Regions from separate parts of the Stenotrophomonas sp. GQ19 genome, predicted to be linked through region 1. Evidence: predicted binding sites of a transcription regulator. Region 1 holds the regulator's gene; the other holds the start of a gene.
The links. The regulator FliA, encoded in region 1, starts transcription of late flagellar genes. The targets are predictions, from matches to a motif close to TAAAGTTTNNCNNNCNNNGGCCGATAA.

Region 1 (14,869 bases):
TGCAGTGGCTGCGCGCCGCCGAGCAGATCCGCACCCTGCTGGTGCTGCCGGCCAACACCAGTTTCGGCGACATGGACGAGGTGGTCCGCCGCTTCAGTGCCGCCAACCCGCAGGGCGTGGTGCTGAGCAAGCTGGACGAAACCGGCCGCTTCGGCACCGCCCTGTCGGTGGCCGTGGACCACCGCCTGCCGATCACCTGGGTCACCGATGGCCAGGACGTTCCCGAAGACCTGCACCGGGCCAGTGCCGCCAATCTTGTACTTCGCCTTGAAGATTTGCGCCGCGCGGCCGATATGCCCTGCAACCCGGAGTTGAACCATGCCGTCGCGTGAGTACGCCAAGCTGACCAAGACCTTCCCGTTGTCTGCCACCCGCAGCCAGCCGCTGGGCCCTGTGCGCACCATCGCCGTCACCGGCGGCAAGGGCGGCGTGGGCAAAACCAACGTGTCGGCCAACCTGGCCGTGGCGCTCGCCGACATGGGCAAGCGCACGCTGCTGCTGGACGCCGACCTGGGCCTGGCCAACATCGATGTGATCCTGGGCCTGCAGCCCAAGCTGACCCTGGCCGACCTGGTCGCCGGGCGCTGCACCCTGGATGAAGTGATCATGGAAGGCCCCGGTGGCGTGCTGGTGGTCCCGGCCGCATCGGGTCGCCGGCACATGGCCGAACTGCAGCCGGCCGAGCACGTGGGCCTGGTCAACGTGTTCTCCGAACTGGAGCGCGAGCTGGACTTCATGGTGGTGGACACCGCCGCCGGCATCACCGACGGCGTGCTGACCTTCTGCCAGGCCGCCCAGGACACCGTGGTGGTGGTCTGCGACGAGCCGGCCTCGATCACCGACGCCTATGCCCTGATCAAGGTGCTCTCGCGGGAACGCGGCGTGGACCGCATCCAGGTGGTGGCCAACATGGTGCGCGACCCCAACGAGGGCCGCGTGCTGTACGAAAAGCTGACCCGGGTCTGCGAGAAGTTCCTGGCCGATGTGTCGCTGAACTACCTCGGCTGCGTGCCGCAGGATGACTGGCTGCGCCTGTCGGTGCAGCGCCAGCAGCCGGTGGTCAAGGCCTACCCGTCCAGCCCGGCCGCCCAGGCGATCACCGAAATCGCCCGCCGCACCGCCCGCTGGCAGGCCCCGACCGAGCCGCGTGGTGGGGTCGAATTCTTCCTGGAACGCATCCTCAAGCAACGCGGGGTGACCGCATGAAAGGCGCCGCACAATACAAAGAGGTGCAACGCACCGCCGCCAACGAATGCATTGCCCAGCATTCGGACCTGGTGCGCCGCATCGCCCACCACCTGGCCGCGCGCCTGCCGGCCAGCGTGGAAGTGGATGACCTGATCCAGGCCGGCATGATGGGCCTGATCGAAGCCTCGCGCAGCTACGACGCCGACCAGGGCGCCTCGTTCGAAACCTATGCCTCGATCCGCATCCGCGGCTCGATGATCGACGAGATCCGCCGGGGCGACTGGGTACCGCGTTCGGTGCACCGCCGCGCCCGCGACGCCGCGTCCACCATCCGCCGCCTGGAGCAGAGCACCGGCCGTGCCGCCAGCGCCACCGAAGTGGCCGCCGCCATGGACATGCCGCTGCCGGACTACCTGCGCCTGATGGAAGACGCCGCACGCGGCCAGGTGCTGAGCCTGGAATCGCGGATCGAGGACCAGGGCGAGCTGGACACCGTCGCCCAGGGTGGCCCGACCCCGCAGCAGGTGCTGGAGCGTGGCGAATTCGGCCGCGAACTGGGCAATGCGATCGGCCTGCTGCCCGAACGCGAACAGCTGGTGCTGTCGCTGTACTACGAGCAGGAACTGAACCTGAAAGAGATCGGCGCCGTGCTGGGCGTCAGCGAGTCACGCGTGTGCCAGATCCACGGCCAGGCCGTGCTGCGCCTGCGGGGCCGATTGAAGATCTTCGAGGCGGCCGACGCCGGCCTCGCGAACACTTGATACCGAGGAAAGTGCTTTGAACAAGAACATGCGTATCCTGATCGTCGACGATTTCTCGACCATGCGTCGTATCGTCAAGAACCTGCTGGGCGATCTGGGCTTCACCAATACGGCCGAAGCCGAGGACGGGCATGCCGCGCTGTCGCTGCTGCAGAGCCAGCCGTTCGATTTCGTGGTCACCGACTGGAACATGCCGGTGATGACCGGCATCGACCTGCTCAAGGCGATCCGCGCCGACGCCAAGCTGAAGACCCTGCCGGTGCTGATGGTGACCGCCGAAGCCAAGCGCGAACAGATCATCGAAGCGGCCCAGTGCGGCGTCAACGGCTACATCATCAAGCCGTTCACCGCGCAGACCCTGGAAGAAAAGCTCGGCAAGATCTTCGAACGCCTGGCAGCGAGCGCCTGATGGAAACCCTTCGCGACAAATCCGCGCTGGTCCAGCGCCTGCAGGACGCCCTGGCTGCGCTGGAAAGCGGCGATGAAGCCGGCTGGCGCCGGGAAATCGACGCGCTGGCTGCCTTGCGTACCCAGCCGATGATGGCCGGCCTGAACCGGCTCGCCCGCGAACTTGGCCAGGCCCTGGGCGAACTGCCCAGCCTGCCCAGCGAAGCCGGCGAGCTGGACGATGCCTGCGCGCGCCTGGACCACGTGGTGACGATGACCGAACAGGCCACCCACCGCACCCTGGACCTGGCCGAGGAATGCCGGGCGCTGACCGAACAGCTGCGTGCCAACGGCCTCACCGCCGACCAGGACCAGCAGCTGGACCGGATCCGCCACAACCTCACCGAGATCGCCCTTACCCAGAGCTACCAGGACCTCACCGGGCAGATCATCCGCCGCGTGGTGGGGATCGTGCGTCGCGTGCATGAAGGGTTTGGCGCACTCGGCCTGCCGCCGCAGGACGACACCGCGCACAAGCGTGACAACGGCCTGGCCGGCCCGGCCGTGAGTGGCCTGGACCGTCACCAGGTTTCACAGGTGGATGCTGACGACCTGCTTTCGGATTTGGGGCTGTAACACCATGAGCGCTGTTCCAGACGATATTGCCGCCGATTTCATCCTCGAGGCCCAGGAAATCCTGGACCGCCTTGGCGAACAGCTGGTGTCGCTGGAGCAGTCGCCCCAGGACAGTGACCAGCTCAATGCGGTGTTCCGTGGCTTCCACACGCTCAAGGGCGGTGCCGGCTTCCTCGGCATCCAGGCCATGGTCGAGTTGTGCCATGCCGCCGAGGAAACCCTGGGCATGGCCCGCTCCGGCAAGGCCACCCTGCAGGCCCACCACTTCGACGCCGCCCAGCAATCGCTGGATTACCTGCAGTCGATGCTGGATTCGGTCTCGGCCGGTACCGAGCCGGGCTACGCGCCGCCGGAACTGATCGCACAGTTCGACGTCAACGGCCCGGCCACCCCGGCCGCTGCCGTTACGCCGGCCACCGGCGAACTGATCAGCGAAGACGAGTTCGAAGCACTGCTCGACACCCTGCACGGCGGCGCCGCCCCGGCAGCGGTGGCCAGGAAGGCAGACGACGGCCTGATCGGCGAAGACGAATTTGAAGCCCTGCTCGACCAGCTGCACGGCGGCGCCGTGCCCGGCGCCAAGCCCGCAGTCGCGGCCGCCCCGCCACCGCGCGCACCGGCCGCACCGCCGGCCAAGCCGGCTGCCAACAAGCCGGTGGCCGAGGCCGAGCACACGGTGCGCGTGGACACCAAGCGCCTGGACGCCATCGTCAACCTGATCGGCGAACTGGTGCTGTCACGCAACCGCCTCAAGACGCTGCGTGCGCGCCTGCACGACGAAGAACTCGACCGCGCCGTCTCCACCCTGGACATCGCCACCGCGCGCCTGCAGTCGGCGGTGATGCGCACCCGCATGCAGCCGGTGGGCAAGGTGTTCTCGCGCTTCCCCAAGGTCGCCCGCGACGTGGCGCGCAACCTGAAGAAGGAAGTGGAACTGGAGCTGGTCGGCGCTGAAACCGAGCTCGACCGCAACCTGGTCGAGGCCCTGGCCGACCCGCTGGTGCACCTGGTGCGCAACGCCATCGACCACGGCGTGGAAACCCCCGACCTGCGTGAAGCCCAGGGCAAGCCGCGCAGCGGCCACGTGCGGCTGTCGGCGCAGCAGGAAGGCGACTACGTCAGCATTGAAGTGCAGGACGACGGCGCCGGCATCGATCCCGAACGGCTGCGCCAGAAGGCGCGCGAAAAGGGCCTGATCGATCCGGAAGCGGCGGCCCGCCTGACCAGCGAGGAATGCCTGCACCTGGTGTTCCTGCCGGGCTTCTCGACCAAGCAGGAAGTCACCGACATTTCCGGCCGTGGCGTCGGCATGGACGTGGTGCAGTCGCGCATCCGCGAGCTCAGCGGCCAGATCCAGATCCAGTCCGAGCTGGGCCGTGGCAGCCGCTTCATGATCCGCGTCCCGCTCACCCTGGCGATCCTGCCCACCCTGCTGGTGCAGGCCGGCGAAGACGTCTATGCCCTGCCCCTGGCCCGCGTGATGGAAGTGCTGCACGCGCCAAACACCTCGCTGGGCTGGTTCGACGGCCGCGCCGTGCTCGACCGCAAGTCGCACACGCTGCCGCTGGTGGACCTGCGCCATTGGCTGGCCGTCGCACCGGCCGCCTCGTCGCTGCTCACCATCGTGGTGCTGCAGGCCGGCGAAGCCCGCTTCGGGCTGGTGGTGGACCAGGTGCGGGGCCGCGAGGAAGTGGTGATCAAACCCCTGCCCAAGGCACTGCGCGGCCTGCGCGGCTACGCCGGTGCCACCCTGATCGGCGACGGCCGCATGTCGCTGATCCTGGACGTGGACGGCCTCCGCTAACCGCTTTGTAGAGCCGGGCTCTGCCCGGCTGCTTCCTCCAAAACTGTGACCGCCGCCCCACCGGATTCCTTCGGCATCTCAAGTCCCATTCACATACGCCGATAACGGACCCATGGACAGACTCAGCCTCATCGGACTTTTCCTCGCCCTGGCCTCACTGGTCGGCGGCAGCATCCTCAAGGGAGCCGGCCTGGCGTCACTGTGGTCGCCGGCCGCCTTCGTGATCGTGATCGTCGGCACCATCGCCTCCATCCTGCTGCACACCTCGCCGGCGGTGTTCAAGCACGCCTTCAAGATTGTGCGCTGGGTCATCCTGCCGCCCAGCAGCGACCGCCACGAGCTGATCAAGCAGATCGTGGAATGGAGCAACATCGCCCGCCGCCAGGGCCTGCTCGGCCTGGAAGCCCAGGTGGACGCACAGAACGACCCGTTCCTGCGCAAGGGCCTGCAACTGCTGGTGGATGGCGTGGAGCCGGAAACCATCCGCCACATGATGGAAATCGAACTGAGCAGTCAGGAGCACCAGGACCTGGCCGCGTCCAAGGTGTTCGAGGGCATGGGCATCTACGCCCCCACCCTGGGCATCATCGGCGCGGTGCTGGGCCTGATCGCGGTGATGAAGAACCTGGCCGACCCGAGCAAGCTCGGCCACGGCATCGCCGCGGCGTTCACCGCCACCATCTACGGCATCGCCTCGGCCAACCTGCTGTTCCTGCCGGTGTCGGCCAAGCTGAAGAGCGTGATCCACCACAACAGCCGCGACCGCGAAATGATCATCGAAGGCCTGATCTCGATCGCGCAGGGCGAAAACCCGCGCAACATCGAAACCAACCTCTCCGGGTTCCTGCACTGACATGGCCCGTCGCAAGCATCACGAAGAGCATGCCAACCATGAGGCCTGGGCCATTCCCTATGCCGACCTCATGACGCTGCTGCTCGCCTTCTTCGTGGTGATGTACGCCATCTCCTCGCTCAACGAAGGCAAGTACCGGGTGATGGCCGATGCGCTGACCACCGCCTTTGGCGGCGCGCCGCGCACCATCAACCCGGTGCAGGTGGGCAACCAGCAGGTGCAGGGCGGCGGCTGGGACAGCCCGTCGGTGATCAAGGCCGGCAACCGCGTCGGCCCGGCCGCGCCGGCCCCGTCCAACGACCCCACCCTGCTGCCGGCGATGGCCTCGCAGATGCGCATGCCGGTCTCGGTGCGCAACCAGGAACAGCTGCAACGCGCCGAGCGCCAGCTCAACACCATCGCCGACCGCCTCACCGCCACGCTGGCGCCGCTGATCGAGCGCGGCATGATCACCGTGCGTCGTACCGAGCTGTGGATCGAGGTGGAGATCAACAGTGACATCCTGTTCCCCACCGGCTCGGCCACGCTGGACGTGCACGCACGCGACACCCTGTCCAAGCTGGCCCAGGTGCTGCGCGAGGCGCCCAACGGCGTCCGCGTGGAAGGCCACACCGACAACATTCCGATCGCCACGCCGTTGTTCCCCTCCAACTGGGAACTCTCGGCCGGGCGCGCGGCCAGCGTGGTCCACCTGTTCGCCGACCAGGGCCTGCAGCCGTCGCGGCTGGCGATGGTCGGCTACGGTCAGTTCCGCCCGCGCGAAGACAATGCCAGCGCCGAAGGGCGCAACCGCAACCGGCGCGTGATGGTGATCATCCTGGCCGACACCGCCCAGGGCGTGGATCCGATCGGGCCGCAGTTGACCGCCGAATCGGACCCGGCCACGCCCGGCAAGACCCCCTCCGTAACCCCCATCGCACCGGTGCAGTTGCCACCGGTGCCGGCCGGCAGCCGTGTGGGCGCCGCCGTCTCCCCTGCAATGAAGGAGTGAACCGAATGCGCATCTGGGCAATCGCCAATCAGAAGGGCGGCGTGGGCAAGACCACCACGAGCCTGGCCCTGGGCCGTGGCCTGGCCACCCTGGGCCACCGTGTGCTGCTGATCGATCTTGATCCGCATTCGTCGCTGACCCGCGCCTTCGGCGTGCCGCTGGACCCGCCGCCGCAGGGCGTGCTGGAACTGTTCGGCGCGCCGCCGGCCGAGCTGTCCTCGCTCAGCCGCCACAGCGATATTCCCGGCCTGGATTACGTGTGCGCGCAGGCCGCGCTGGCCACCCTGGAACGGCGAAGCGCCAACCAGCCCGGGCTCGGCCTGGCCCTGCAGAACGCCTTTGCCCGCCACCAGGGCCAGCACGACTACATCCTGCTGGACTGCGCGCCCACGCTGGGCCTGCTGATGATCAATGCGTTGGCCGCCGCCGACCGCCTGATCATTCCGACCCAGGCCGAACCGCTGGCCCTGCACGGCCTGGACGGCATGGTGCGGACCGGCGAGATGGTCGAACGCTCGCGCCGTCGCCCGCTGCCGATGTCGATCCTGCCGACCCTGTTCGACCGCCGCACCCGCGCCGGCAACGAAACCGTCAAGCTGATGCAGGACACGCACGGCCACCGCGTCTGGGAAGACGCGATTCCGGTCGACACCCGCATCTGCAATGCCGCCAGCCTGACCATTCCGGCGCAGTCCGACGACTACCCCGGCCGTGGCCTGGCGGCGTACCGCCGTGCTCTGGAATGGATCATGGCCGACGACGCACTGCAGATGGAGCGCGCGGCATGAACACCGCCGGCGTGCTCGACGACTACCTGGAACAATTGCTGGGCGATGCCGTGCCGGCGGCACCGGTGCAGGCCGACGTATCGACCCTGCCGACCGCCGCGGTGGCCGCGCAGGACGACGCCGAAGCCGATGGCGTGGCCCGTGCGATCAGCGCCGAGTTCGCCCGCCACGCGCTGGCCGATGCCGGCACCGATCCGGACAACGACGCACCCGCACCCGCACCCTCAGCGCAGTTCGACACCCCCACCGCCCCGGGCGCGCCGGCCAACCTGGCCCTGCTCGACGAGCTGATGAACGATCCCGCGCTCGGCCCTCCGGTCGAAACTCTCGCGACCGTGCACGACACCCCGACTTCGCCCGGCGCGCCCGCCAACCTCGCCCTGCTCGACGAGCTGATGAACGACCCCGCGCTCGGCCCACCGGTCGACACCCTCGCGACCGTCCACGACACCCCGACCTCGCCCGGCGCGCCGGCCAACCTGGCCCTGCTCGACGAGCTGATGAACGACCCCGCGCTCGGCCCGCCGGTCGCGGCGCTCCCCGCTGCGACTGCCGGCGCGGACGCGGCCAGGCCCAGCTGGGACGACCTTCCCGACGATGTGCTGCACGACAATGCGCCGGCCGTCGCAGCCCCGGTCGCCCCTGCTCGCCCTGTTCCCGCCCCCGCCCCGACACCCACCGCCCGCGCCATGCCCCCCCCGATGCCGATGAGTGCCCCCAGCGCCCGCAGTGCCGCCCCGGCACCGGCGCACACCCGGCCGGGCAGCTGGCAGGAACTGCAGGCCCAGGCGCGCAATCCGGCCTCCAGCCCGCGCGAGAACCGTCGGGCCAGCGAGCGCACCTCGCGCTGGCTGCGCCTGCGTTGCGGCGCCCAGGCCTACGCACTGGAACTGCTCAAGGTGCAGGAAGTGGTGCTGCCGGTGCCGCTGCTGCCATTGCGCGGTACCGCCGACGCCATGCTCGGCATCATGAACCTGCGCGGCCAGGTGGTACCGGTGATGGACCTGGGCATCCACCTGGGCGCCGGCCCGGCCCAGGAAGACGCCAACACCCGCATCGTGGTGCTCGAGGAAGATGGTGAAACCATGGGCCTGCGCGTGTCGGCCGTGGAAGACGTGGCCAATCTCACCGACTCGCAGATCGAGCCGCCCGATACCGCCCGCATCTGCCAGATTTCCAACGACCTGTTCCGCGGCGTGGCCCGCATCAGCGCCCAGCCGATGATCCTGCTGGACGCCACGCAACTGCTGAACTGAGCGGTAGAGCCACCCCCTGGGTGGCTGCCGTCCGGCCCGACGCCGTGACGGCCTGGCAAACGCTTTTTGCCATGCCGTTGCCTGGCAGCCACCCATGGGGTGGCTCTACCCGCCACGCCACCCGACAGAACGATGAAGATCCCCCGGCGCGCCCCTAAAGCTTTGTGGGTTTGGGCCGTTATCTCTCTCGGAACCGTTTGTCCGGAGCAAACATGAGCACTGTTGCCCTGGGTGGTGATCTCGGAATCGAGACCAGCACCGAGCTGAAAACCCGCCTGGCCCCGTTGGTGGACCAGGCCGGCGACCTGACGCTGGATGCCAGCCAGGTAAGCCGTATCCACACCGCAGCAATGCAGGTCCTGTGCGCATTCGTCGACGCCCGCCGCCAGGCAGGCCACCCGACCGGATTCGACGGTTGCACTGCCACCTTCCGTGATGCCGCGCGACTGCTCGGCCTCACCCAGGCCCTCGGCCTGGACGCAACCCATGACAACCTGAAATCTGTGGAGAACGCTGCATGAGCGCACGAATCTTGGTGGTGGACGACTCGGCGTCGATGCGCCAGATGGTCTCTTTCGCCCTCACCTCGGCCGGCTTCTCGGTCGAAGAGGCCGAAGATGGTGCCGTCGCACTGGGCCGGGCCAAGGGCCAGCGCTTCAACGCGGTGGTGACCGACGTCAACATGCCCAACATGGACGGCATCTCGCTGATCCGCGAGCTGCGCCAGCTGCCCGACTACAAGTTCACCCCGATGTTGATGCTGACCACCGAATCGGCCGCCGACAAGAAGTCCGAAGGCAAGGCCGCCGGTGCCACCGGCTGGCTGGTCAAGCCGTTCAATCCCGAACAGCTGGTCGCCACCGTGCAGAAAGTGCTGGGCTGATCCCAGCACGCCCCACCGCACCACCCTCCCTCCCTTCGCAACCGGACCCCACGCACCATGAGCATGGATCTGCAACGTTTCCACGCCACGTTCTTTGAAGAAAGCCGCGAGGGGCTGGATGCAATGGAGGCTGGCCTGCTGGCGCTTGAATCGGGCCAGCAGGACCCGGAAATCATCAATTCGGTGTTCCGCGCCGCGCATTCCATCAAGGGCGGCGCCGGCACCTTCGGCTTCGACGCGATCGCCGCGTTGACCCACGTGCTGGAAACCCTGCTGGACGAACTGCGTGCCGGCAAGCGCGCCCTGGAAGCCACCGCGGTGGACGCCATGTTGTCCTCGGTGGACGTGCTGCGCGCCCTGCTGCGCGAAGCCGAGCACGGCCAGCCGGCGGACCCGCAGGCTGTGGCGGCGATCAAGGCACGCCTGGAAGCGGTACTGTCCGGCCAGGCGGCGGCCGCCGCACCGGTCGCGGCGGCCAAGGTGGATGACACCCCCGAAGCGTGGCAGATCGGCTTCGTGCCCTCGCCGTCGCTGTTCATGAGTGGCAACGACCCGCTGCGCATCATCCGCGAACTGGAACACCTGGGCTCGCTGCAGGTGGCCGCGCGGCTGGACCGCCTGCCCGGCTTCGACCAGCTCGACCCGCTTGAAGCTCACCTGGCGTGGGACCTGGGCCTGGTCGGCAAGGTGCCGCGCAGCAAGATCGAAGACACCTTCGCCTGGGTGGTGGACGACTGCGAACTGGACATCCGTCCGGCCGCACCGCCCAGCCTGGCCACCAGCGCACCCGCGGCTCCTGCGGCTGCCCCGGCACCGGCGGCAGCCACGCCGACCGCCGCCGCACCTGCCGCTGCCGCACATGAAGCAGAAACCTCGATCCGCGTCGCCGTGGAAAAGGTCGATGCCCTGATCAACCTGGTCGGCGAACTGGTCATCACCCAGGCCATGCTCAAGCAGGTCTCGCACGCACTGGACCCGGTGCATGCCGAACAGCTGTTCGCCGGCCTGGACCTGCTCGAACGCAACACCCGCGACCTGCAGGAAGCGGTCATCGGCGTGCGCATGCTGCCGGTGGATGCGGTGTTCCGCCGCTTCCCGCGCCTGGTCCGCGACCTGTCCTCGCGGTTGGGCAAGCACGTGCGCCTGCGCACCATCGGCGAAGGCACCGAGCTGGACAAGGGCCTGATCGAGAAGATCGCCGATCCGCTCGTGCACCTGGTCCGCAACTCCATCGACCACGGCCTGGAAATGCCCGACGTCCGCCGCGACGCCGGCAAGGACGAGACCGGCACGATCACCCTGGCGGCCTCGCACCAGGGCGGCCACATCGTGATCGAAGTCAGCGACGACGGCCGCGGCCTGAACCGCGACAAGATCCTGTCCAAGGCCCTCGAGCGCGGCTTGAGCGTGCCCGACAACCCCACCGACGCGCAGGTCTGGGACCTGATCTTCCAGCCGGGCTTCTCCACCGCCGACGCGGTCACCGACCTGTCCGGGCGTGGCGTGGGCATGGACGTGGTCCGCCGCAACATCCAGGCGCTGGGTGGCGAAGTGCAGCTGGAAAGCAAGGCCGGCAATGGCACCCGCGTGCTGATCCGGCTGCCGCTGACCCTGGCCATCCTCGACGGCATGACCGTGGCGGTGGCCGGTGAAACGGTGATCCTGCCGCTGGCCTACGTGCTTGAAGCCCTGCAGCCGCAGCCCGAAGACGTACGCACCATGGCCGGCGAAGGCCGCGTGCTGCGCGTCCGTGGCGAGTACCTGCCGATCCTCTCGCTCAGCGAGTACTACGGGTTCGGCGGGCGCACCAAGGACGACTCACTGGTGGTGGTGGTCGAAGGCGATGGCCAGAAGATCGCGCTGGAAGTGGACGAACTGATCGGCCAGCAGCAGGTGGTGGTCAAGAACATCGAGAACAACTACCGCCGCATCAGTGGCGTGTCCGGTGCCACCATCCTGGGCGATGGCCGGGTGTCGCTGATCGTGGATATCGGTGGCCTGGTGCGGTCGCTGCGGATGCCACAAGCCGCTTAAATCTCCGCATTCGCGAAGATTTCCCCAGGGTTTGCTGCGCAAACCCTGGGCCCCGGCTTACCAGCACCCAACACCCCCCGCCGTCGGCGCGCCCCCGCTACTAGCGGGGGCTCCTCGTTTGGGGGCCCGCGGCCTCCGTCTGCATCCCGGTAGTGCCGGCCGCTGGCCGGCTCCTCGCGTTGTCGGCTGGGGTCCATGGGGTTGCCGGCCAGCGGCCGGCACTACCGATTGCTGCGGGTTTCCTGGTTGCCGGCCAGCGGCCGGCACTACCGGGTGCTGGGGGTTTCCTGGTTGCCGGCCAGCGGCCGGCACTACCGGGTGATTTGTCTCCGGCCGGGACTGTGCATTTTGCGCCCCTTTTTGAAACTGTGATGTTGATCGGCGGCGATACGTTGGCGTACTGAGCCGCCTCCTCGAGCCGCGAATCGAAAGCCTTGCGGTTGCTTGCTTATGCAACCAATGCGGGTTTGTGAGGCGCGGCTGCATGCCGCGAAAAAATGTGACATCGAACACTCAAGTTGCGGCGTTGCGTCGCCGCTATTTCGGGAGAGCGTTGACTTCTTCGTCACGCGCCCCTCGCCCCATCCCGCATTCGCCACGACCTCACGCCCAGCGCCCCCACGGCTGCGCGCCACTGCCCTGCCCGGAGTTCCTGCCATGAAGTGGTTCCACGATCTGCCCATCGCCCGCAAACTGGCCGTGGGCTTCACCCTCACCACCCTGATGACCGTCATCCTCGGTGCCTTCGCGCTGGTTCGCCTCAATGGCGCCAACGCCGAACTGGGCGCGATGGCCAGCAACGATATTCCGTCGGTGCAGCATCTGGGCGAAGTGCGCTCGCAACTGGGTGAATTCCGCACCTACGAAATGGCGCAGGTGAGCATGTTCGACCAGCCGGAAAAGGTGGCCGACTACAACAAGCGCATGGAGACCACCGCCAAGGTGGTCCGCGACGAACTGGCTGCCTACGCGGCACTGCCGGCCGGTGAGCGCGAGCGTGCCCTGTTCGCCAAGGTGTCCGCCGACACCGATGCCTACTTCGCCGCCAACGTCGAACTGCGCGCCGCCGTCGCCGCCGGTGATGGGGCGCTGGCCCGCCAGGTGTCCGACGAGAAGTCGCGCCCGGCCCGTCGCCAGCTGTTCGACGACCTCAAGGCACTGGGTGCCTTCAGCAACGGCCTGATGGCAAGCAAGATCGCCGCGGCCAACGCCACCCACCGCACCAGCGTGATCGCCATCATCAGCTGCATGGTGCTGCTGTCGCTGGTGGCCGCCGCCCTGGCCTTCATGATCTCGCGCATCATCACCCGCCCGCTGGGCCAGGCCGTGCATGCCATCAAGTCGGTGGCCCGGGGCGACCTGAGCGTCACCACGCGCGCCACCAGCGCCGACGAGGCCGGGCAGATGCTGGCCGCCACCGGCGAAATGACCAGCATGCTGCGCCGCTATTCCGAAGAAACCCGGCAGATGGCCGCGATGCATGCCGGCCCGGATATCTCGCACCGCATGCCCACCGACTTCCCGGGCGTGTACGGTGAGCTGGCCGTGGGCACCAACACGGTGGTGTTCGACCACCTGGATGCGATCAAGGACGCCATCGCCGTGCTGAACCAGTACGCCGCCGGTGACCTGTCGCCCAATGCCCGCCGCCTGCCCGGCAGCCGCGCGATCCTGCACGAATCGATGGACGCCGCCAAGGCCAGCCTGCTGGCCATCAACACCCAGATCCAGTCGCTGGCCCAGGCCGCCGCGGCCGGTGATTTCACCCAGCGTGGCGATGCGCTGCGCTTCGATCACGATTTCCGGGTGATGATCGAGCACCTCAACACGATGATGGAAGTGGCCGACGGCAACCTGTCGCAGCTGTCGCACCTGCTGCAGTCGATCGCCAACGGCGACCTGACCGCCCGCATGCAGGGCCAGTTCCACGGCGTGTTCGCCAGCATGCGCGACGACGCCAACACCACCGTCGCCCAGCTGACCCAGATCGTGGGCCGCATCCAGCACGCGTCGTCCAGCATCAGCACCGCCGCCGGCGAAATCGCCTCGGGCAACAACGACCTGTCGCGCCGTACCGAGCAGCAGGCCGCCAACCTGGAAGAAACCGCGGCCTCGATGGAGGAACTGACCTCCACCGTGCGTCAGAACGCCGAACACGCCCGCCAGGCCAACCAGCTGGCGATCGGCGCGCACGGTGTGGCCAGCCAGGGCGGCGACGTGGTCGGCCGCGTGGTCAGCACCATGCATGAGATCGACGCCTCCTCGCGCCGCATCGCCGACATCATCACCGTGATCGACGGCATTGCGTTCCAGACCAACATCCTGGCGCTGAACGCGGCGGTGGAAGCGGCGCGTGCGGGCGAACAGGGCCGCGGCTTTGCCGTGGTGGCCTCCGAAGTGCGCACCCTGGCCCAGCGCTCGGCCAGTGCAGCCAAGGAAATCAAGGGCCTGATCGACGAGTCGGTGGGCAAGGTTGCCGAAGGCTCGGCGCTGGTCAACCAGGCCGGCGAGACCATGGGTGAAATCGTGGCGTCGGTGCAGCGCGTGACCGACATCATGGCCGAGATTTCCGCCGCCTCGCAGGAGCAGTCGGCGGGCATCGAGCAGGTCAACCAGACCATCACCCAGATGGACGAAACGACCCAGCAGAACGCCGCGCTGGTGGAAGAAGCCACCGCCGCCGCCCGTTCGATGGAAGAGCAGGCCGGCCACCTGACCGACGCCGTGGCACTGTTCAAGCTGGACGGCCAGGCGGCCCCGGTGGCGAGCGTGTCGGCGGCGAGCAGCCGTGCCCCGGCCGTTGCGGCACCGCGTGCGCGTGCAGCAGCAGCGCCGGTGCGGCGTGCTGCGGTGCGCGAACCGGTGCTGGCCAATGAAGGGGACTGGCAGGAGTTCTGATCCGCCCTGCCCTGTGATGCGTGTCCACGGCACCCCGCTTCGGCGGGGTGTCGTGCGTTTGGGGCGACCGAGCGGATCTACACGGATTGGCCCTACATTAATGTGAACCGCTGCCGATAAACGGACAGAGCCCTGGTAAAACCGCCGGCGGCGCCCACTCTATTCAGCACGCATCCATGTCCGAAGGCAGCTTTGAGGCACACGACGACGACCACGCCGCGCACGACGACGGCGCGGACGATCGTTACCTGGTCCGCAATCCCCGGCAGATCCGTCAACTGCTGCAGGCATTGATCGATCAGCGCTCGTTGATCAACGCGCATCTGGGCGGGCGGGACCAGTCGTTCCCGACGGCGATCCTGGAGCTGGACGAAGACGAGGACATGCTGC
Region 2 (14,869 bases), on a different contig from region 1:
AGGCGGCCCTGGTGACCTTCCTGGTTACCGCCTCGGGGCTGTCACTGGCCGGGATCGGTTCGGCCTTCTGGGGGCTGGTGGCCGGTGGCATCTGCCTGCTGGTGCTGCGACCCGCGCGCGCCTGAGCCGGCTCAGGGATCCAACAGGAAGGACAACGCACCGATCACCACGATGTAAATGGCCATGCCGACCAGTACCGCCGACCAGCGGGTACCGCCCAGGCCAGCCAGTGCGGCGTGCTGCGCGGGCGCGTCACCGGGATGGCGTGCCTCGGCCAGCGCGATCATCCGCTGGGTATGCCGCAGATACAGGTGATTGCCCACCGAACCGGCCGCGACGCTGGCCCCCAGGGTGATCACCAGCGATACGCTGTCGCTGACATCGATCAGGGTTTCCAGGATGGACAGGACGGTGAGCGCGCCGATCCACATGGCCGCCACCGCATACATGCGGCGGTACAGCATCCAGAACGCGCCAAACAGGAAGGCGGGCCAGTTCCAGGCGGTGGTGCTGGCCGCCGTGCCGTCGGCTGTGAGGTCCAGGCGCCACTTGCGGCGATACACCGGGAAGTTGGCGCCGACGAAGGCGGCATACGCCTGTTGGCCCGCCGCCAGGGGTTCCTGCACAGGCAGGGCGGTGGAATCGAAGGCCGACGCCGGCGCAGCGTAGGGATCCTGCGGCCGCTCGACCGGCGTCGGCGCGGGCACCGCCAGATCGGCCACGCCATGCAGGGGCTGCCACTGGGCCATGCCCTGGCGCCAGACCAGCGTGTCGGCGGTGATCTGGCCCTGCGCAAGCAGCTGCTGCAGCTGCGCGGCGGGCACCGGTCCCTGACGCTGCTGCTGGTGATCGGCGTAGTACCACGGGGTATCGGACATGACTCGTTCCTTGAGGGAAAGGCACCGGTTCGCCCGTCCGGGCGTCCGGCTGACGGATTACAGGGGGAGTACGCGGAAGGTCTGGGTGAGCGTGTGGCTGGCGCCGGCAGGCAGGGTGACCACGTCCGGGCCGGCGTTGGCGGCCTCCAGGCAGACGTAGTTGCGCCAGCCTGCACCGACGTCGGCCATGCCGGCCGCCCCCGCCTGGCCCGGGTTCCAGGCCACCAGCGAGCGGCTGCCCTGGGTGGTGATTTCGATGCGCCGCTTCAGGCCCGGATCCTTGAGTACGTAACGGCCGGCGGCGCCGGTATAGATGCGGTCGCTGCGGCCGGGATCGCGCGGGTCGCGCAGGTTCCAGTCGCCCTGCTGCACGCGCGGGGTGGCGTAGTTCTCGAACTTGTCCAGATAGGTGAGGCCGTCCAGCCCCTGTACGTCCACGGCCGTGGCGTCGTCCACCCGGAAGTAATTGTGCAGGGCCTGGGTGAAGCTGACCGCTTGGCTGCCGGTGTTCTCGGTGATCAGGCGCTGCTCAAGCGTGCGGCCGATGCGCAGCTGCATGGTCAGGCGCAGGGCCAGGTTGTCCAGCGGCGGCGGGGCCAGGGTGAGCAGCACAGTGCCGTCGGCCTCGCGGCGCGCCTCCTTCAGTGTCCATGCCACGTTGCGCACGAACCCATGCGAGGGCACGTCGGTGCCCTGCCCCTGTCGCCCGAAGTACGGCCAGCACACCGGGCTGCCGCCGCGGATCGGGGTGGGCAGCGCCTGCGCGCTGGGTGACAGCCACAGGAGGTCCTGGCCGCCCTTGGGGACATAGGACAACAGCTGCCCGCCGAACACCGCGATGGCCGCGCTGGCAAACGGGGTGTCCACCTTCCAGGCAGGGAAGCCCTGCACGGTGCCCAGGCTCAGGCCCTCGACCTTGGGCAGGGCGGCGCTGGGGCCGGCCGGGGACTGCACCAGGCGGGCGTGGTTGGGCGGCAGGGTGAACACGGTGGATGCGGGCATGGCAGTCGGGGAGATGGAGGTGGGAGGCGCACTGCGCAAGGCAGTGAGGATGCGTTGGCCGGCACGGCCATCGGTGGTGGCCCAGCCGAGGCGCTGCTGCTCGACCTGGATGGCGCGGCGGGTAGCGGTGCCCACCATGCCGTCGGCGGCACCGATGTCGTGGCCGCGGGCCAGCAGCAGGCTCTGCAGTTCGCGACGCTCGCGGCGGCCGATGCCGGGGTCGTCGGTGGGCCACGCCGCCACGGTGCCCGCACCGCCGCGCAGGCGGTCGGCCAGGGTGGCGATGGCCAGTGCATAGCTTTCGGCGGCGTTGTAGGCGTAGATCGCGTCGTAGTTGCGGAACACCAGCCAGGCCGGCCCTTTGGCGCCGGTAGGCAGCAGCAGCGCGGCGTTGCTGTCGTCGGGCAGGCCGGCCGGGGCCAGCGCACCGCCGCCGACCGGGGCGATGCCCAGTGCGCGCCAGCTGGCCAGCGGTTTGCGCTGGGTGCGCCCGGCCAACGCCGGGTTGAACCCGGCGGGAAGGCGGACTTCGATGCCCCACGGCTGGCCGGTGCGCCAGCCGGCCTTGGCCAGGTAGTTGGCGGTGGAGGCCAGGGCATCGGGAATGCTGGCCACCAGGTCACGCCGACCATCGCCGTCCCCGTCCACGGCGATACGCGCGTAGGTGGACGGCATGAACTGGGTGTGGCCGAAGGCACCGGCCCAGGAGCCGGTGAGGCCTTCAGCCTGCAGGTCGCCGGCGTCGAGCAGCTTGAGCAGGGCGAGCAGTTCGCCGCGGAAGAACGGCTGGCGGCGCCCATTGCATGACAGCGTGGCCAGCGACTGCAGCAGCGGGCGCTTGCCGAACACGCGGCCGTAATCGCTCTCCACGCCCCACACCGCCACGATGGTGGCCGGGTCGACGCCGTACTGGGTGGACACCCGGTTCAACAGGTCACGGTGCTCGAGCAGACGCGCGCGTCCGTCGTCGACGCGCTGACTGTCGACCAGCGCGGCCAGGTAGTCCCACAGCGGCGTGGTGAATTCCGGTTGCGCGTCGAGCAGCGGCAGCACGCTCAGGTCGGGGGTCAGGCCGGCAGTGAAGCGCGCAAAACCCGCCGCGCTGATGCCCTGCTTGGTCGCCTGCGGCTGCAGGGTGGCCAAGCAGCGGTCGAAATCGTCCTGCGGTGCGGCCGCGACCGAAGCACTGGCCAGGCAGAGCGCGCCGAGCAGCCAGCGGAGGGAAGACCTCATTGGCGGGAATCCTTGCAGCCAAGTGAAGCAACATCATAGCGGCACGCTGCGGTGTGCCGGCGGGGAACGGTCGTTTCAGGCAGCCTGCAGCAGGCGCAGACCGAACGCCGGCGCGCTGGCGGTCCAGCCGGCACACACGCGCAACCCGGCCCGGGCGGCCAGTGCCGCGAACGAGGCCTCGGTGTACTTGTGGCTGTATTCCACGGTCATCGCTTCGCCTTCGGCGAAATCGAATGTGCGGCCGGCCACCTCAACCCGCTGCGCACGGGTACTGACCAGATCGGTTTCGATGCGCAGCCGTTCCACGCTGTAACGCGCGCGATGCTGGAAGCCGTCGAGATCGAAGGTGCTGCCGATCTCGCGGTTGAGCCGGGCGAGCAGGTTCATGGTGAAGGCGGCCGTGACACCGGCGGCGTCGTTGTAGGCCGCTTCGATCAACGCGGGGTCCTTGTGCAGGTCGATGCCGATCAGGGCCAGCCCCTGCGTGCCCATGGTCTGGCGCATCGCCTGCAGCAGCGCGACCGCGTCGGGTTCGGCGAAGTTGCCCAGCGTGGAACCCGGGAAGAACAGCAGCCGGCGTGCGGGTTCGCGCTGCGGCTCGGGCAGCTGCACCGGGCGGGTGAAGTCGGCGCAGACCGGCAGCATTTCGATGTCCGGCAGGGCCACGGCCAGCCGCGCGATGCTGGCCAGCAGGGCGGCGCGCGAGATTTCGATGGGCGTGTAGGCCACCGGGTCGGCGAGCGCGTGCAGCAGCAATTCGGTCTTGCGGCCGCTGCCGCTGCCCAGTTCGACCACGTGCAGGCGCGGGCCGACCACGCCGGCGATGTCGGCGGCGCAGTCCTGCAGCAGCTGCAGTTCGGTGCGCGTGGGGTAGTACTCGGGCTGGCGGGTGATCTGCTCGAACAGCGCCGAGCCGCGGGCGTCGTAGAAGTACTTGGAGGGCAGCTGCCGGGGCCGGGTGGACAGGCCCTGCAGGATGTCGGCGGTGATCCGGGCGCGATCGGGCTGCAGGTCGGTGAGCGCCTCGAGCGCGTCGGTGACGGTGCTCATGCCGGGTCCCGCGCCAGGCGCACGCCGGAGAACTGCCAGCGCGCCGAGGGCGCGAAGAAGTTGCGGTAGCTGGCGCGTACGTGCGCGTCGGGGGTGGCGCAGCTGCCGCCACGCAGGATCCATTGGCCGTTCATGAATTTACCGTTGTACTCGCCGAGGTTGCCGGCGAAGGGGCGAAAGCCCGGATAGGCACCGTAGGCGCTGCTGGTCCATTCCCAGACATCGCCGAACAGCTGCAGGAGGGCGTGGTCGCCTGCCGGGGCGCCGCGCGGGTGGAGGTGGTCGGCGTCGGCGAAGTGGCCGTGGGACGGGACGCCGGCGGCGGCCGCTTCCCATTCGAACTCGGTGGGCAGCCGCGCGCCCTGCCAGCGGGCGTAGGCGTCGGCTTCGAAATAGCTGAGGTGGCAGACCGGTGCATGCGGGTCCAGCGGGCGCCAGCCGCCCAGGGTGAACTCGCGCTCCAGCGCGTCATCCCAGTACAGCGGGTGCTGCCAGCCTTCGGCCTGGCACAGCGCCCAGCCCTCGCTCATCCACAGGCCCACCTCGGCATAGCCGCCGGCCGCGATGAACTGCCGGTACTCGGCATTGCTGACCGGGCGGTTGGCCAGGGCATGGGCCGGGACCAGAACGCGATGCACGGGCGATTCGTTGTCATAGGCGAACGCGGCATGGGCGGGCCAGGCGGGCGCACCGATCTCGACGATCTGCTCGGGGCTGTCCTGCCAACGCAGCGGCGTGGCGGTGGCCTGCGCGTGGGCGAGGTCGTCGCGGTACGCCGGCTGCAACGGGTTGCACCACAGCGCGTGCTTGATGTCGGTGAGCAGCAGCTCCTGGTGCTGCTGCTCGTGATGCAGGCCCAGCAGCAGCTGGTGGCAGGCCTGCGGCGCGAGCGCGTCGGCCTGCAGCAGGGCGATCACCTGCGCATCGACCCGGGCACGGTAGTGCAGCACCTGCTCCAGCGAGGGACGCGAGAGCAACCCGCGCTGCGGACGCGCGTGCGCCGGACCGATGCTCTGGTAGTAGCTGTTGAACAGATAATGCCACTCGGCATTGAACGGGACGTGGCCGGGCTGGCTGGCCAGCACGAAGCGTTCGAAAAACCAGGTGGTATGGGCCAGGTGCCATTTGCTGGGGCTGGCGTCGGGCATGCTCTGCACCATCGCATCCTCGGCGCTCAGCGGTGCCGCCAGCGCAACGCTGCGCGCGCGGATGCCGGCGTAACGCGCCGCAAGTGCAGCGGCAGGGGATGTGGCGGCGGGCGGTGGCGAGGCGACGGCGGTGTTCATCGCGGTCAGGATCGACCAGCGCTGGTGAGCGGGACGTCATGGGAAGGCTCACGTGGCGTGACACGCTCAAGTTGAATACGCAGCGGCCGCTACCGGGAAGACCATTGCCTGCGTGGCCCGGTTTGCACCTGCAGCCCTGGCGCGCCGGCCTGCTTTCGTGGAACCGTTCTTGCCCAGTCACCCGCTACGCCAGCCCGGCCATTACCTGTTCCTGTTGCCTGCCCTGCTGGTAGGCGTCGGGGTGTGGTCGGCCACGCCGGCCGACGAGGTGGGCAGTGCGATGCACCGCATCCTGCCGCTGGTGCTGACCTGCCTGGGCACCGGCCTGGGCCTGGTCTACAACCGGGTGCGTGCGGTGTGCCTGCTGCTGGCGATCGCGCTGGCCTTTGCCGTGCTGCACGGGCTGGTGGGCAGCTTCCTCAATACCGGCGCGGTCAGTGCGCTGACGCCGCTGGTGTTCCATGCGGTGTCGCTGTGGCTGCCGCTGCTGTTTGCGTTGCACGGGCTGTGGCCCGAGCGCGGCAGGATGCGCCAGGACCTGCTGCTGCGCGGCATCGTCAGTGGCATGGCCGTGGGCGTCTTCGCGCTGCTGGCGGCGCAGGGCCCGCAGGGCATGCACGACCTGCTGTCGAACCATCACTGGCCCTGGTTGCCGACCGGCTGGAGCCGCCTGGCCCAGGTGCCGACGGTTGCCTTCGTGGTGGCCCTGCTTGGGCTGGCGGTGCAGGCGCTGCGTCAACCACGCCCGCTGCATACGGCGATGCTGGTGGCCCTGCTGGTGGTCTGGGCGATGCTGCCGCGGGTGTTCCTGTCGCCCGCCCTGCTACCGGCGTTGGCTAGCACGGCCTTGCTGCTGCTGGTGTCGGCGATGCTGCAGGAGTCCTTCCACATGGCCTACCGCGATGAACTCACCGGCCTGCCCGGGCGGCGGGCGCTGAACGAGTGCCTGCAGCGGGTGGGCGCCACCTACACGATCGCGATGGTGGACGTGGACCACTTCAAGCGCTTCAACGATACCCATGGCCACGACAACGGCGATGACGTGCTGAAGCTGGTGGCCGCGCGACTGGCCGGCGTGGGCGGTGGCGGGCGGGCGTTCCGCTACGGTGGCGAAGAGTTCGCGCTGGTGTTCCTGGACCGCCCTGCCCCGGCGTGCGTGGACGCGGTGGAAGCGGTCAGGGCCACCGTGGAAGGTACGCGCCTGCAGCTGCGCGACCGCGCCGCGCGGGTCCGCGACGATGCGGTCGGACGCTTGCAGCGCGGCCGCGGCGGCGCCGGCACGGTGGTGCAGGTGACGGTGAGCATCGGCATGGCCGACAGCCGGGTGGGCGACAGCCCGCAGGCGGTGCTGAAGGCGGCCGACCAGGCGCTGTACGCGGCCAAGGACGCCGGGCGCAACTGCGTACGCGCGCACGGCCAGCAACGGCCGGTGGCGGTGCGCAGCCGCGAGGCGGCTCAGGGCAGCGCGTCGAGGTAGAACCAGCGGCCGTCTTCGCGGACGAAGCGGCTGTGTTCCAACATTTTGACCGCACTGCCGCCGCCCACCTTGTAGCGGGCGGTGAACTTGACCTGGGCGTGGTCCGGGTCGGGGGTGGTGTGCGTATGGATTGTGAGGCCCAGCCAGCGGGTGCGCTGGGCGGGCGCTTCGTCCAGCGACAGTTCTTCCGGGCGCGTGGACCGATGCCAGCTGGCCAGCAGGTAGTCCGGCAGCTGCTTTACGTAGGCGCTGTAGCGCGAACGCATCAGGGCTTCGGCATCGGGTGCGGCGGCGCCTGCGTGGTAGAGGCCGCAGCAGGCGGTGTAGGCCAGCGGGCGGCCGCAGGGACAGGGGTCGGGTGTGGTCATGGCGGTATTGTCGCGCGTTTGGGTGGGTACGCCGTGGGGGTTGGGGCGGTGGATTCACCGTGGGTGCCGACCGTTGGTCGGTACGTGCGCGCGGCGGTGGACGGCAGCCGACCAACGGTCGGCTCTAGGTGGTGTCGGGGCGGTCGGTAAGGCAGCCGACCAACGGTCGGCTCTACCCGGTGTGGGGGGGCGGGCGTATGCTTGCGCGCCTTGTGTCGCGAAGTTGCTGCCGTGCTCGAGCTGGTTCCCCCTGAGCTGTTGTGGTTGGTGGCGATCGCCTTCATCGCCGGTCTGGTCGATGCCGCGGTCGGTGGCGGTGGGCTGGTGCAGTTGCCGGGTCTGTTCACGGTGCTGCCGCAGCACACGCCGGCGATGCTGTTTGGCACCAACAAGTTCAGTTCGATGTTCGGGACCGGTGCGGCCGCGTGGCGCTATGCGCGCAATGTGCGCTTCCCGTGGCGGCCGGTGCTGTTCGCGGCGGGCACGGCGTTCGTGTTTTCCTTCGCCGGGGCCACGGCGGTAAGCCTGTTGCCCAAGGACGCGGTGCGCCCGCTGGTGCTGGTACTGCTGGTGGCGATGCTGGGCTACACGTTGTGGAAGAAGGACTTCGGCGCCCTGCACCGGCCGCGCGAGATCGGCCGCAAGGAGCTGGGCACGGCGCTGGCGATCGGGGCGGTGATCGGCTTCTACGACGGCTTCTTCGGCCCGGGCACCGGCAGTTTCCTGATCTTCCTGTTCGTCCGCTTCTTCGGGCTGGACTTCCTGCGCGCCTCGGCGGCGTCGAAGGTGGTGAACCTGGCCACCAACGTGGCGGCCATCTCGTTCTTCGTGCCGACCGGCAACATCCTGTGGCTGTTCGCCCTGCCGATGGCCGCAGCCAACATCATCGGCTCGGTGGTGGGCACGCGACTGGCGCTGCGTGGCGGCACGCCGTTCATCCGCAAGCTGTTCGTGGGCCTGGTGGTGGTGCTGATCGCGCGGATGGGGTGGGATACGTTCGGCGGGTGACGCGTGGCGTTGGGGGATCGCGTAGAGCGGGGCTCTGCCCCGCTGCGGTTGGTGCGGACGTGGTCCGGGAGCAGCCGACCAACGGTCGGCTCTACCAGGGGTGCGCGCAGCCGACCAACGGTCGGCTCTACCGGGGTGCGCTTAGGCGTCCTGCTGGCGGCTGCGTTCGGGCAGCTTCAGGCGCTTGGCCTCTTCGTCGTACTCGATCAGCAGTACGCCGGAGTCGTGGCGGCCGCTGATTTCGACGAAGCAGGCGCCGCCGATGAACGGCTCGAGCGTCATCACCGACTTCAACGGCGTGGCCACCACCATCTGGAAGCCGAAGTTCTCGAAGATGTTCATCGCCAGCGCGGTGAACTCGTTGTCGGCCTTGTCGAACGCTTCGTCCAGCACCACGGCGGCATAGCTGGGCAGCTGGCTTTCGGCGCCGCCCAGCTGGTAGCGCAGTGCCGCGGCCAGGCAGGTGGTGGCCAGCTTCTGCCGCTGGCCGCCGGACTTGCCGGCGCCACTGCGGTAGATCTCCACCTGCTGGCGGGTGGCCGCATCCAGCTCGACGCCGATGAACTCCACATGCAGGCGCACGTCGAGCACGTTCTCGCGCCAGCGCCGGTCCTCGCCTTCCTGCGAGCCCAGCCGCTTGACCAGTTCGCGCAACACGGCGAACTGTGCCTCGGCCACGTCGCGTTCTTCGGTCTGGTGGTGCGACAGCACTTCGCGCAGCTGCTGGTGGAACTCCAGGACCTCCGGCAGGCGCCGGTCGCTGAGCTCGATGGTGAGCAGGGTGCCGCGGTTGAACGGCACCTGCTCCAGCGAGGCGTTGACCTCGTCCAGGCGCTGGCCGATCGACTTGCGGGCCTCGGCGCTGTGCCGCTGCAGGGCCAGCAGGTTGTTCTTGCTCTGGTTCTGCAGCAGGTCGAAGAAGCGCTCTTCGTGCTGCGGCAGGCCATCGCGTTCCAGGCGCTGCAGGCGGGCCAGGAAATCGTCGGCCGAGGCGACCGACGCGGTGAAGTCGCCGGATTCCTCCGGCCATGCCTGGGCGAAGCGCCGGAAACAGGCCACCAGCTGCGTCTCGACACGGTGGACGTCGTGCTGTGAGGCGGCGAGGCTTTCGTTGATGCCCTTGCTGATCTCGCGCATGTGCGCTTCCAGCGTTTCCAGGCTCAGCCCACCCAGCGCGTCCAGACGGCGCTGCAACCCGGCTTCCTGGGTCGCCCCGAGTGCCGGCAGTACCAGGGCGCGGCTGCGCTGGCGCTGGGCGTCGAGCTTGTCGCGTTCGCGGGCGTGCTGGGCAAGTTCGACGCGGGTGTCTTCGTAGGTGCGGCGGGCCTGCGCGATGTCCGCGCGGGCCTGGTCGATCTGCTGGGCCAGGCGGGCCAGGTCGGCGTTGCCTTCCTTCAGCTCGTGCAGCGAAGCGGCAATGTCGTCCAGGCGCTGGGTCGCGGTTGCGACGTCCACTTCCTCCCACACGAAGTTGACCAGCTGGTTGCAGGCCAGGCGACGGTCGTTGTCGCGGTCGCGCTGGCTGCGCAGCCGGACAACGTCTTCGTCGCACGCGGCGATGCGTTGCGCCAGTTCCTGCGCTTCCTTGCGGAACAGCGCCAGCTTTTCGGTGTTGCTGAAGCCCAGCAGCCAACGGCGACGGTCGCTGATGGAATTGCGGTCGTCCTTCTCGAAGCGGTCGCCGGGGTGCTTGACCTGGCCTTCGCGGGAGATGCCGCGATCGACATCGCGCAGCTGCTTGGCCTCCACGCACTCGTAGTCGTAGCGCTTGCCCAGCTCGCGGCGCAGCCACGATTCGAACACGCTGTCGCGGAACTCCAGCTTGTGCAGCAACGAACGCGCGGAGGGTTCGCGGGCGATGGCATCGTCATTGCGGCGCACGCGGTAGTAGGTCAACCGCATGCCAAGGTGGGTGCGATTCACCCACGCGTTGACCTCGTTGTAGTGCTTGTCTTCCACCAGCAGCGACTGCGCGAAGCCAAACAGCACGCGCTCGATCGCACCCTGCCACGCGCCCTGCTCCTGGCGGACCTGGATCAGTTCGCCCACGAACGGCAGCGCCGCTTCGGGCACGCCGGTTTCTTCGGCCAGGCGGCTGCGCAGTTTCTGCAGCGGGGCGGGAATGCTCGACGGATTGCGCTCCATCGCCTCCAGTTCGGCGCGGACATCGCCGAAGCGGCGCGTATCGTCCTGCTTGCCGGCCAGGCGTTCGGTGATGGCATCGTCCAGCGCGGCCGCGGCCTGCTGGCGATTGTCCAGCTCGCCCTGGGCGCGGGCGATCAGCTGGGCGAAGCCGTGCGCATCATCGGGCACCGTCTCCTGCAGCTTCTCTGCCGCCTGCCGGGCCTGGTCATGCTTGGCCTGGCGGCGGTCGCGCTCGGCCTGGGCACGGCCTTGCTCGCGTTCCAGTTCTTCGATGCGCTCGCCGCCCTGCTGGCGCCGCTGCAGCTCCAGCCCGGCCAGGTGTTCTTCGTGGTTGCCCAGCGTCTGGCGGCGCTGGGTTTCTTCGCCCAGCAGCCCGCGGTGGCGCACGTCGATGTCGTGCAGGCGCTTTTCCAGCAGCTGCTGCAGGCGCGATTCGCGGAAGCTGTCCAGCCCGAGCTTCAGGGTTTCCTCATCGGCGCGCTGCAGGTTCATCGCCTTCAGCTCGGCGTGCAGCGCACGCGCGGGCAGCAGGGTTTCCACCTGGCGGCGGGCGGTAACCACCGACTTATGGGCGCCATCGAGTTCGGCGAAGTCGCTGACCAGCCGTTCGGAGGCGTCGAACGTCTTGGGCGTGTCCAGCATGAAGTCGCGCAGGAAGACGTTGAGGTCGCCCAGGTTCTTGGCCGACTGCGTCTTGTGCAGCAGGCGCAGCGCCATTTCATTGTCGATGCCCAGCAGGTGCCGGAAGCGCTCGGCGTAGCCGACGAAGCTGTCGAAGTGATGCACGTCGCCCAGGCGCTGCTTGAGCTTGCGCAGGTCCAGGTCGAAGCCGCCCAGGTCCTTGGCGATGTCGAACGGCCGCTCGGCGATCAGGTAGTGCTTGCGCACGTCAGCGGCGGCCGCGCCGTTGCCGGCGATCCAGAACAGGCGCACCAGGCTGACCACGCGGCCATCGCCGGCGCGGTACTCGAGCACCAGCGCGGTCCAGGTGGCACCCTTGCGCAGGTACTGGGTGGCGATTTCACCGGTGCCCCGGTCCTGCTGGTCGGCCCACGCGCCGCGCACGTAGGACACCAGGTTGCGGTCGCGGCCACTGCGTTCGGCTTCGCGCGCGGCGGCGTTGAAATCGACGATCGACGGCGGTACCAGCATGGCCGACATGGCATCGAGCAGGGTCGACTTGCCCGAGCCCGAGCGGCCGACGAACAGGAAGCCGCGCTCGGCGATCGGCACTTCGGTCAGGCCGTTGAAGGTGCCCCAGTTGTGCACCTGCAGGCGGCGCATGCGGAACTGCTGCAGCCGCGGATCGGGCAGCCCGTCGTTGAACAGGGCGGGGGTGTGCTTGGAAATGGCCATGCGTTATCGGTGGTCCGTTCAGGCTTTTGCTGCGGGGGTGTCGCGCAACTGGCGGTACACGTTGGACAGCGCGGAGACGTCTTCGGCGGAGAACAGCAGCTTCAATGCCGGCGACACTTCGTGGCGGTCGTCCTGGCCGGCAAGGCGGGTCAGGATGTGGTTTTCCTTCATCTTCTGCACCGCCGCGGCCACGCGACGATTGAAGCCGGCGCGGTCGGTGGAGAGGTTCTTTTCGTAGATGGCCAGGGCCTCGGCCATCTCGGTGTCAGCCACCACTGCGCGGTTGCCGCGCGCATCGGCCTCGGCCAGCTGCTGGCGCAGGTACAGCAGCAGCACCGAGTCGATGAAGGTCAACGGCGAGCTGCGCAGGAGCACCGGTGCGTCGATGTCTTCGGTGTCGGCCTGGCGGGTGAAGGCCACGCCGCTGTCGCGGTCCAGCACCAGTTCCAGGAACAGGTCGGCCAGCGCCGAGCGGATGGCCGCCTCGCTGCGGATCAGGGCCGGCCACAGCTTGGCGTGGCGCAGCTGGTCGATGCTGGGGCCGATCAGCAGCTGGCACAGCGCGCGGCGCCCATCCAGCGGCAGCCGCCCGGTGTCGCCCAGGTAGAACACGTCATTGCTCCGCCGCGGCAGAGGCGTTACCACCACCGGTTCGGCGTCGTGATCGTCTGCGGCGCCATCGGTGGGGGCGACGTCATGGGAATCTTCATGCCAGTTCATGGCGTTTCTCCTGGGTGAACCAAACCAGCGGGATGCGGGCGCGTCGCCACTGTCCATCGCCGCCACGCCAATGGGCGGTTTCCTGTTCGCCGTCCACCACGGTGCCGTGGCGGGTGCCCAGCGACAGGTAGCCGATCACGCTGCCCAACCCCTGCGGCGCTTCGCGCTGCGACAGGGCCTGGGCGATGCTCAATTTCGGTTGCGCGCCCAGCAGTTCGTGCAGGTCGCGGCGCAGGGTGCGGAAGTCGATTTCCGACGACGCCACCAGGTCGCCGACGCTTTCCAGGCTGATGCTGGCCGCGTCGTTGCGCTGCACGCTGCCGTCCACCTGCGCGCTGCGCGGGTCGTGCAGCTTCCACTGCGACCACGAGCGCAGGCGGCTGGTGGTGAGCTGCAGGTCGCGGCCGATCGGGCGCTGGGCGGAGAATTCGTCGCGCAGCGCCAGCGCTTCGGACTGGGCCTGCTTGAGCAGCTGGTTGAGCCGGCGCTGTTCCAGGTAGCCCCGGCTCTGCACGAACCCGCGCAGGCTGCGCGCGAAGTGCTGCAGCACGTCGTGGACCTGGCCGCCGCGGTCGAGCATGGTGCCGGTGAAGCCGCGCAGGAAGGCGCGCTCGTTGCGGTCCAGCTTGCGCGCGAAGCCACGTGCCAGCACGGCCTCCAGCGCGGCGTCGAGCTGGGCGCTCTGCTCGGCATCGTTGAGCAGGCGCCAGAACGCCTGGAAGCTGCGCCCGGCATCGCTGTCGCCGATCACATCCACGCCCTCGAACAACCGGGAGAGTACGTCGCCGCGCTCGCTTTCGTCGTCGATGATGCGTTCGCGGAATTCGCGGTTGAGGCGCTCGAAGTCGTCGCGCACGCGGCGGAAGTCTTCGGTGAGGTCGTCGGCCAGGCCGATGATCTGGCGCGCACGTTCCAGCGCGCGCTTGCCATCCAGCGCCACCACCCGGCCCTCGCCCACCCGCGCGATCTCCGCGTCGATGCGGTCGCGTTCGTCGCGCAGTGCCGACAGCCGCGCATCCGGGTTGGATTCGGTCTGCGCGGCCAGCTGCGAGAGCTGCTCGATCACCAGCGCCAGGCGGCTTTCGGTAGCGGCCACGCGGCTCTGCTCCAGGCTGTCGGCGAACCGGATGGCCTGCAGCGCCTGGGTGGACAGCTCGTACTGCTCCTGGTCGGCGCCGTCGGGCAGGCGCCGCTCCAGCCAGCCCTGGGCCAGCCAGTGGGCGATGTAGGCCTGGGCGGTGCGCGGCAGCTCACGCGAGAGTTCCTCGCCGTTGAGCTGGTCCAGCGCGCGCTGCAGGCGTTCATGCAGGGCGGCGGCCGGCAGCGTGCGCTCGCCGTCCATCAGCAGGCTCTGCAGCAGGCCGATGATTTCCGGGGCGTTGGCCGCGGCCAGCAGCTTCCACTGGGGCTGTTCGCGCAGGGTGCGGTAACGGGTGATGCGTTCGCGGTGCTTCATGCAGCCAGGACATCCGGAAGAACACCGCGCGGCCGGACGCCGCGCAGCAGGAAGGGAACCGGCCCGGCACGATGGTGCCGGGCGCGCGGCAGGTTCAGCGCTTGCCGCCCACTTCGATGAAGCGCAGGAACTCGGCGCGGGTGCGGGCGTCCTCGCGGAAGCTACCCAGCATCTTGGAGGTGACCATGCTGACGCCGCGCTTGTGGATGCCGCGGGTGGTCATGCACTCGTGCGCACCTTCCACCACCACGCCCACGCCCACCGGCTGCAGCACGTCCTGGATGCACTGGGCGATCTGCGCGGTCATCTTTTCCTGCACCTGGAAGCGGCGTGCGTAGGCTTCGACCACGCGGGCCAGCTTGCTGATGCCCACCACCTTGCCGGCCGGCAGGTAGCCCACGTGCACGCGGCCGATGATCGGGGCCATGTGGTGCTCGCAGTGGCTTTCGTACTCGATGTCGCGCAGCACGATCAGTTCGTCGTAGCCGGCCACTTCCTCGAAGGTGCGCTCCATGTAGGCGCGCGGGTCGTCGCGGTAGCCGCTGAACCAGTCGCCGTAGGCTTCGGCCACGCGCCGCGGGGTATCCAGCAGGCCTTCGCGGGTGGGGTCTTCACCGGCCCAGCGCAGCAGGGTGCGCACGGCCGATTCGGCATCGGCCTGGGTGACCGGGGTGGCGTCGTTGTCTTTCTTGCTCATTACATACAGCACCCGAAGGGGGGCGAGCATCGTACCCGACAGAGCCCTCGGGCGTCCCACGCCACCGGCCCGGGACGCGCCCCGGCGGGCCCGGCGTTGGGCCGCGGTTGGGCTGGGGGTATTGATAGGATGGAAATTAGTAGTATCCTATCGATCTGCCATGAAACGTACCCTCGACGAACGTACCCAGCTG

Region 2: AC6CHL_RS15870 (GGDEF domain-containing protein) is a predicted target of FliA. The motif match lies at 5,516-5,542, and genes of this name have one in related genera.

What each region holds. Positions count from the first base shown of each region.
Region 1 is NZ_JCAXES010000001.1:267,333-282,201, reverse strand. It holds gene flhF (flagellar biosynthesis GTPase FlhF) at 1-332, shown strand, start outside; gene AC6CHL_RS01175 (MinD/ParA family ATP-binding protein) at 319-1,206, shown strand; gene AC6CHL_RS01170 (RNA polymerase sigma factor FliA) at 1,203-1,949, shown strand; gene cheY (chemotaxis response regulator CheY) at 1,966-2,358, shown strand; gene AC6CHL_RS01160 (protein phosphatase CheZ) at 2,358-2,972, shown strand; gene AC6CHL_RS01155 (chemotaxis protein CheA) at 2,977-4,776, shown strand; gene AC6CHL_RS01150 (flagellar motor protein) at 4,889-5,629, shown strand; gene motD (flagellar motor protein MotD) at 5,631-6,620, shown strand; gene AC6CHL_RS01140 (ParA family protein) at 6,626-7,408, shown strand; gene AC6CHL_RS01135 (chemotaxis protein CheW) at 7,405-8,664, shown strand; gene AC6CHL_RS01130 (STAS domain-containing protein) at 8,877-9,185, shown strand; gene AC6CHL_RS01125 (response regulator) at 9,182-9,547, shown strand; gene AC6CHL_RS01120 (chemotaxis protein CheA) at 9,605-11,581, shown strand; gene AC6CHL_RS01115 (methyl-accepting chemotaxis protein) at 12,239-14,479, shown strand; gene AC6CHL_RS01110 (flagellar brake protein) at 14,656-14,869, shown strand, end outside.
Region 2 is NZ_JCAXES010000009.1:1,395-16,263, forward strand. It holds gene AC6CHL_RS15845 (benzoate/H(+) symporter BenE family transporter) at 1-125, shown strand, start outside; gene AC6CHL_RS15850 (GYF domain-containing protein) at 132-878, opposite strand; gene AC6CHL_RS15855 (lytic murein transglycosylase) at 936-3,113, opposite strand; gene egtD (L-histidine N(alpha)-methyltransferase) at 3,189-4,163, opposite strand; gene egtB (ergothioneine biosynthesis protein EgtB) at 4,160-5,449, opposite strand; gene AC6CHL_RS15870 (GGDEF domain-containing protein) at 5,619-6,926, shown strand; gene AC6CHL_RS15875 (YchJ family metal-binding protein) at 6,905-7,294, opposite strand; gene AC6CHL_RS15880 (sulfite exporter TauE/SafE family protein) at 7,526-8,302, shown strand; gene AC6CHL_RS15885 (ATP-binding protein) at 8,444-11,803, opposite strand; gene AC6CHL_RS15890 (DUF4194 domain-containing protein) at 11,822-12,523, opposite strand; gene AC6CHL_RS15895 (DUF3375 domain-containing protein) at 12,510-13,979, opposite strand; gene folE (GTP cyclohydrolase I FolE) at 14,074-14,676, opposite strand; gene AC6CHL_RS15905 (MarR family winged helix-turn-helix transcriptional regulator) at 14,837-14,869, shown strand, end outside.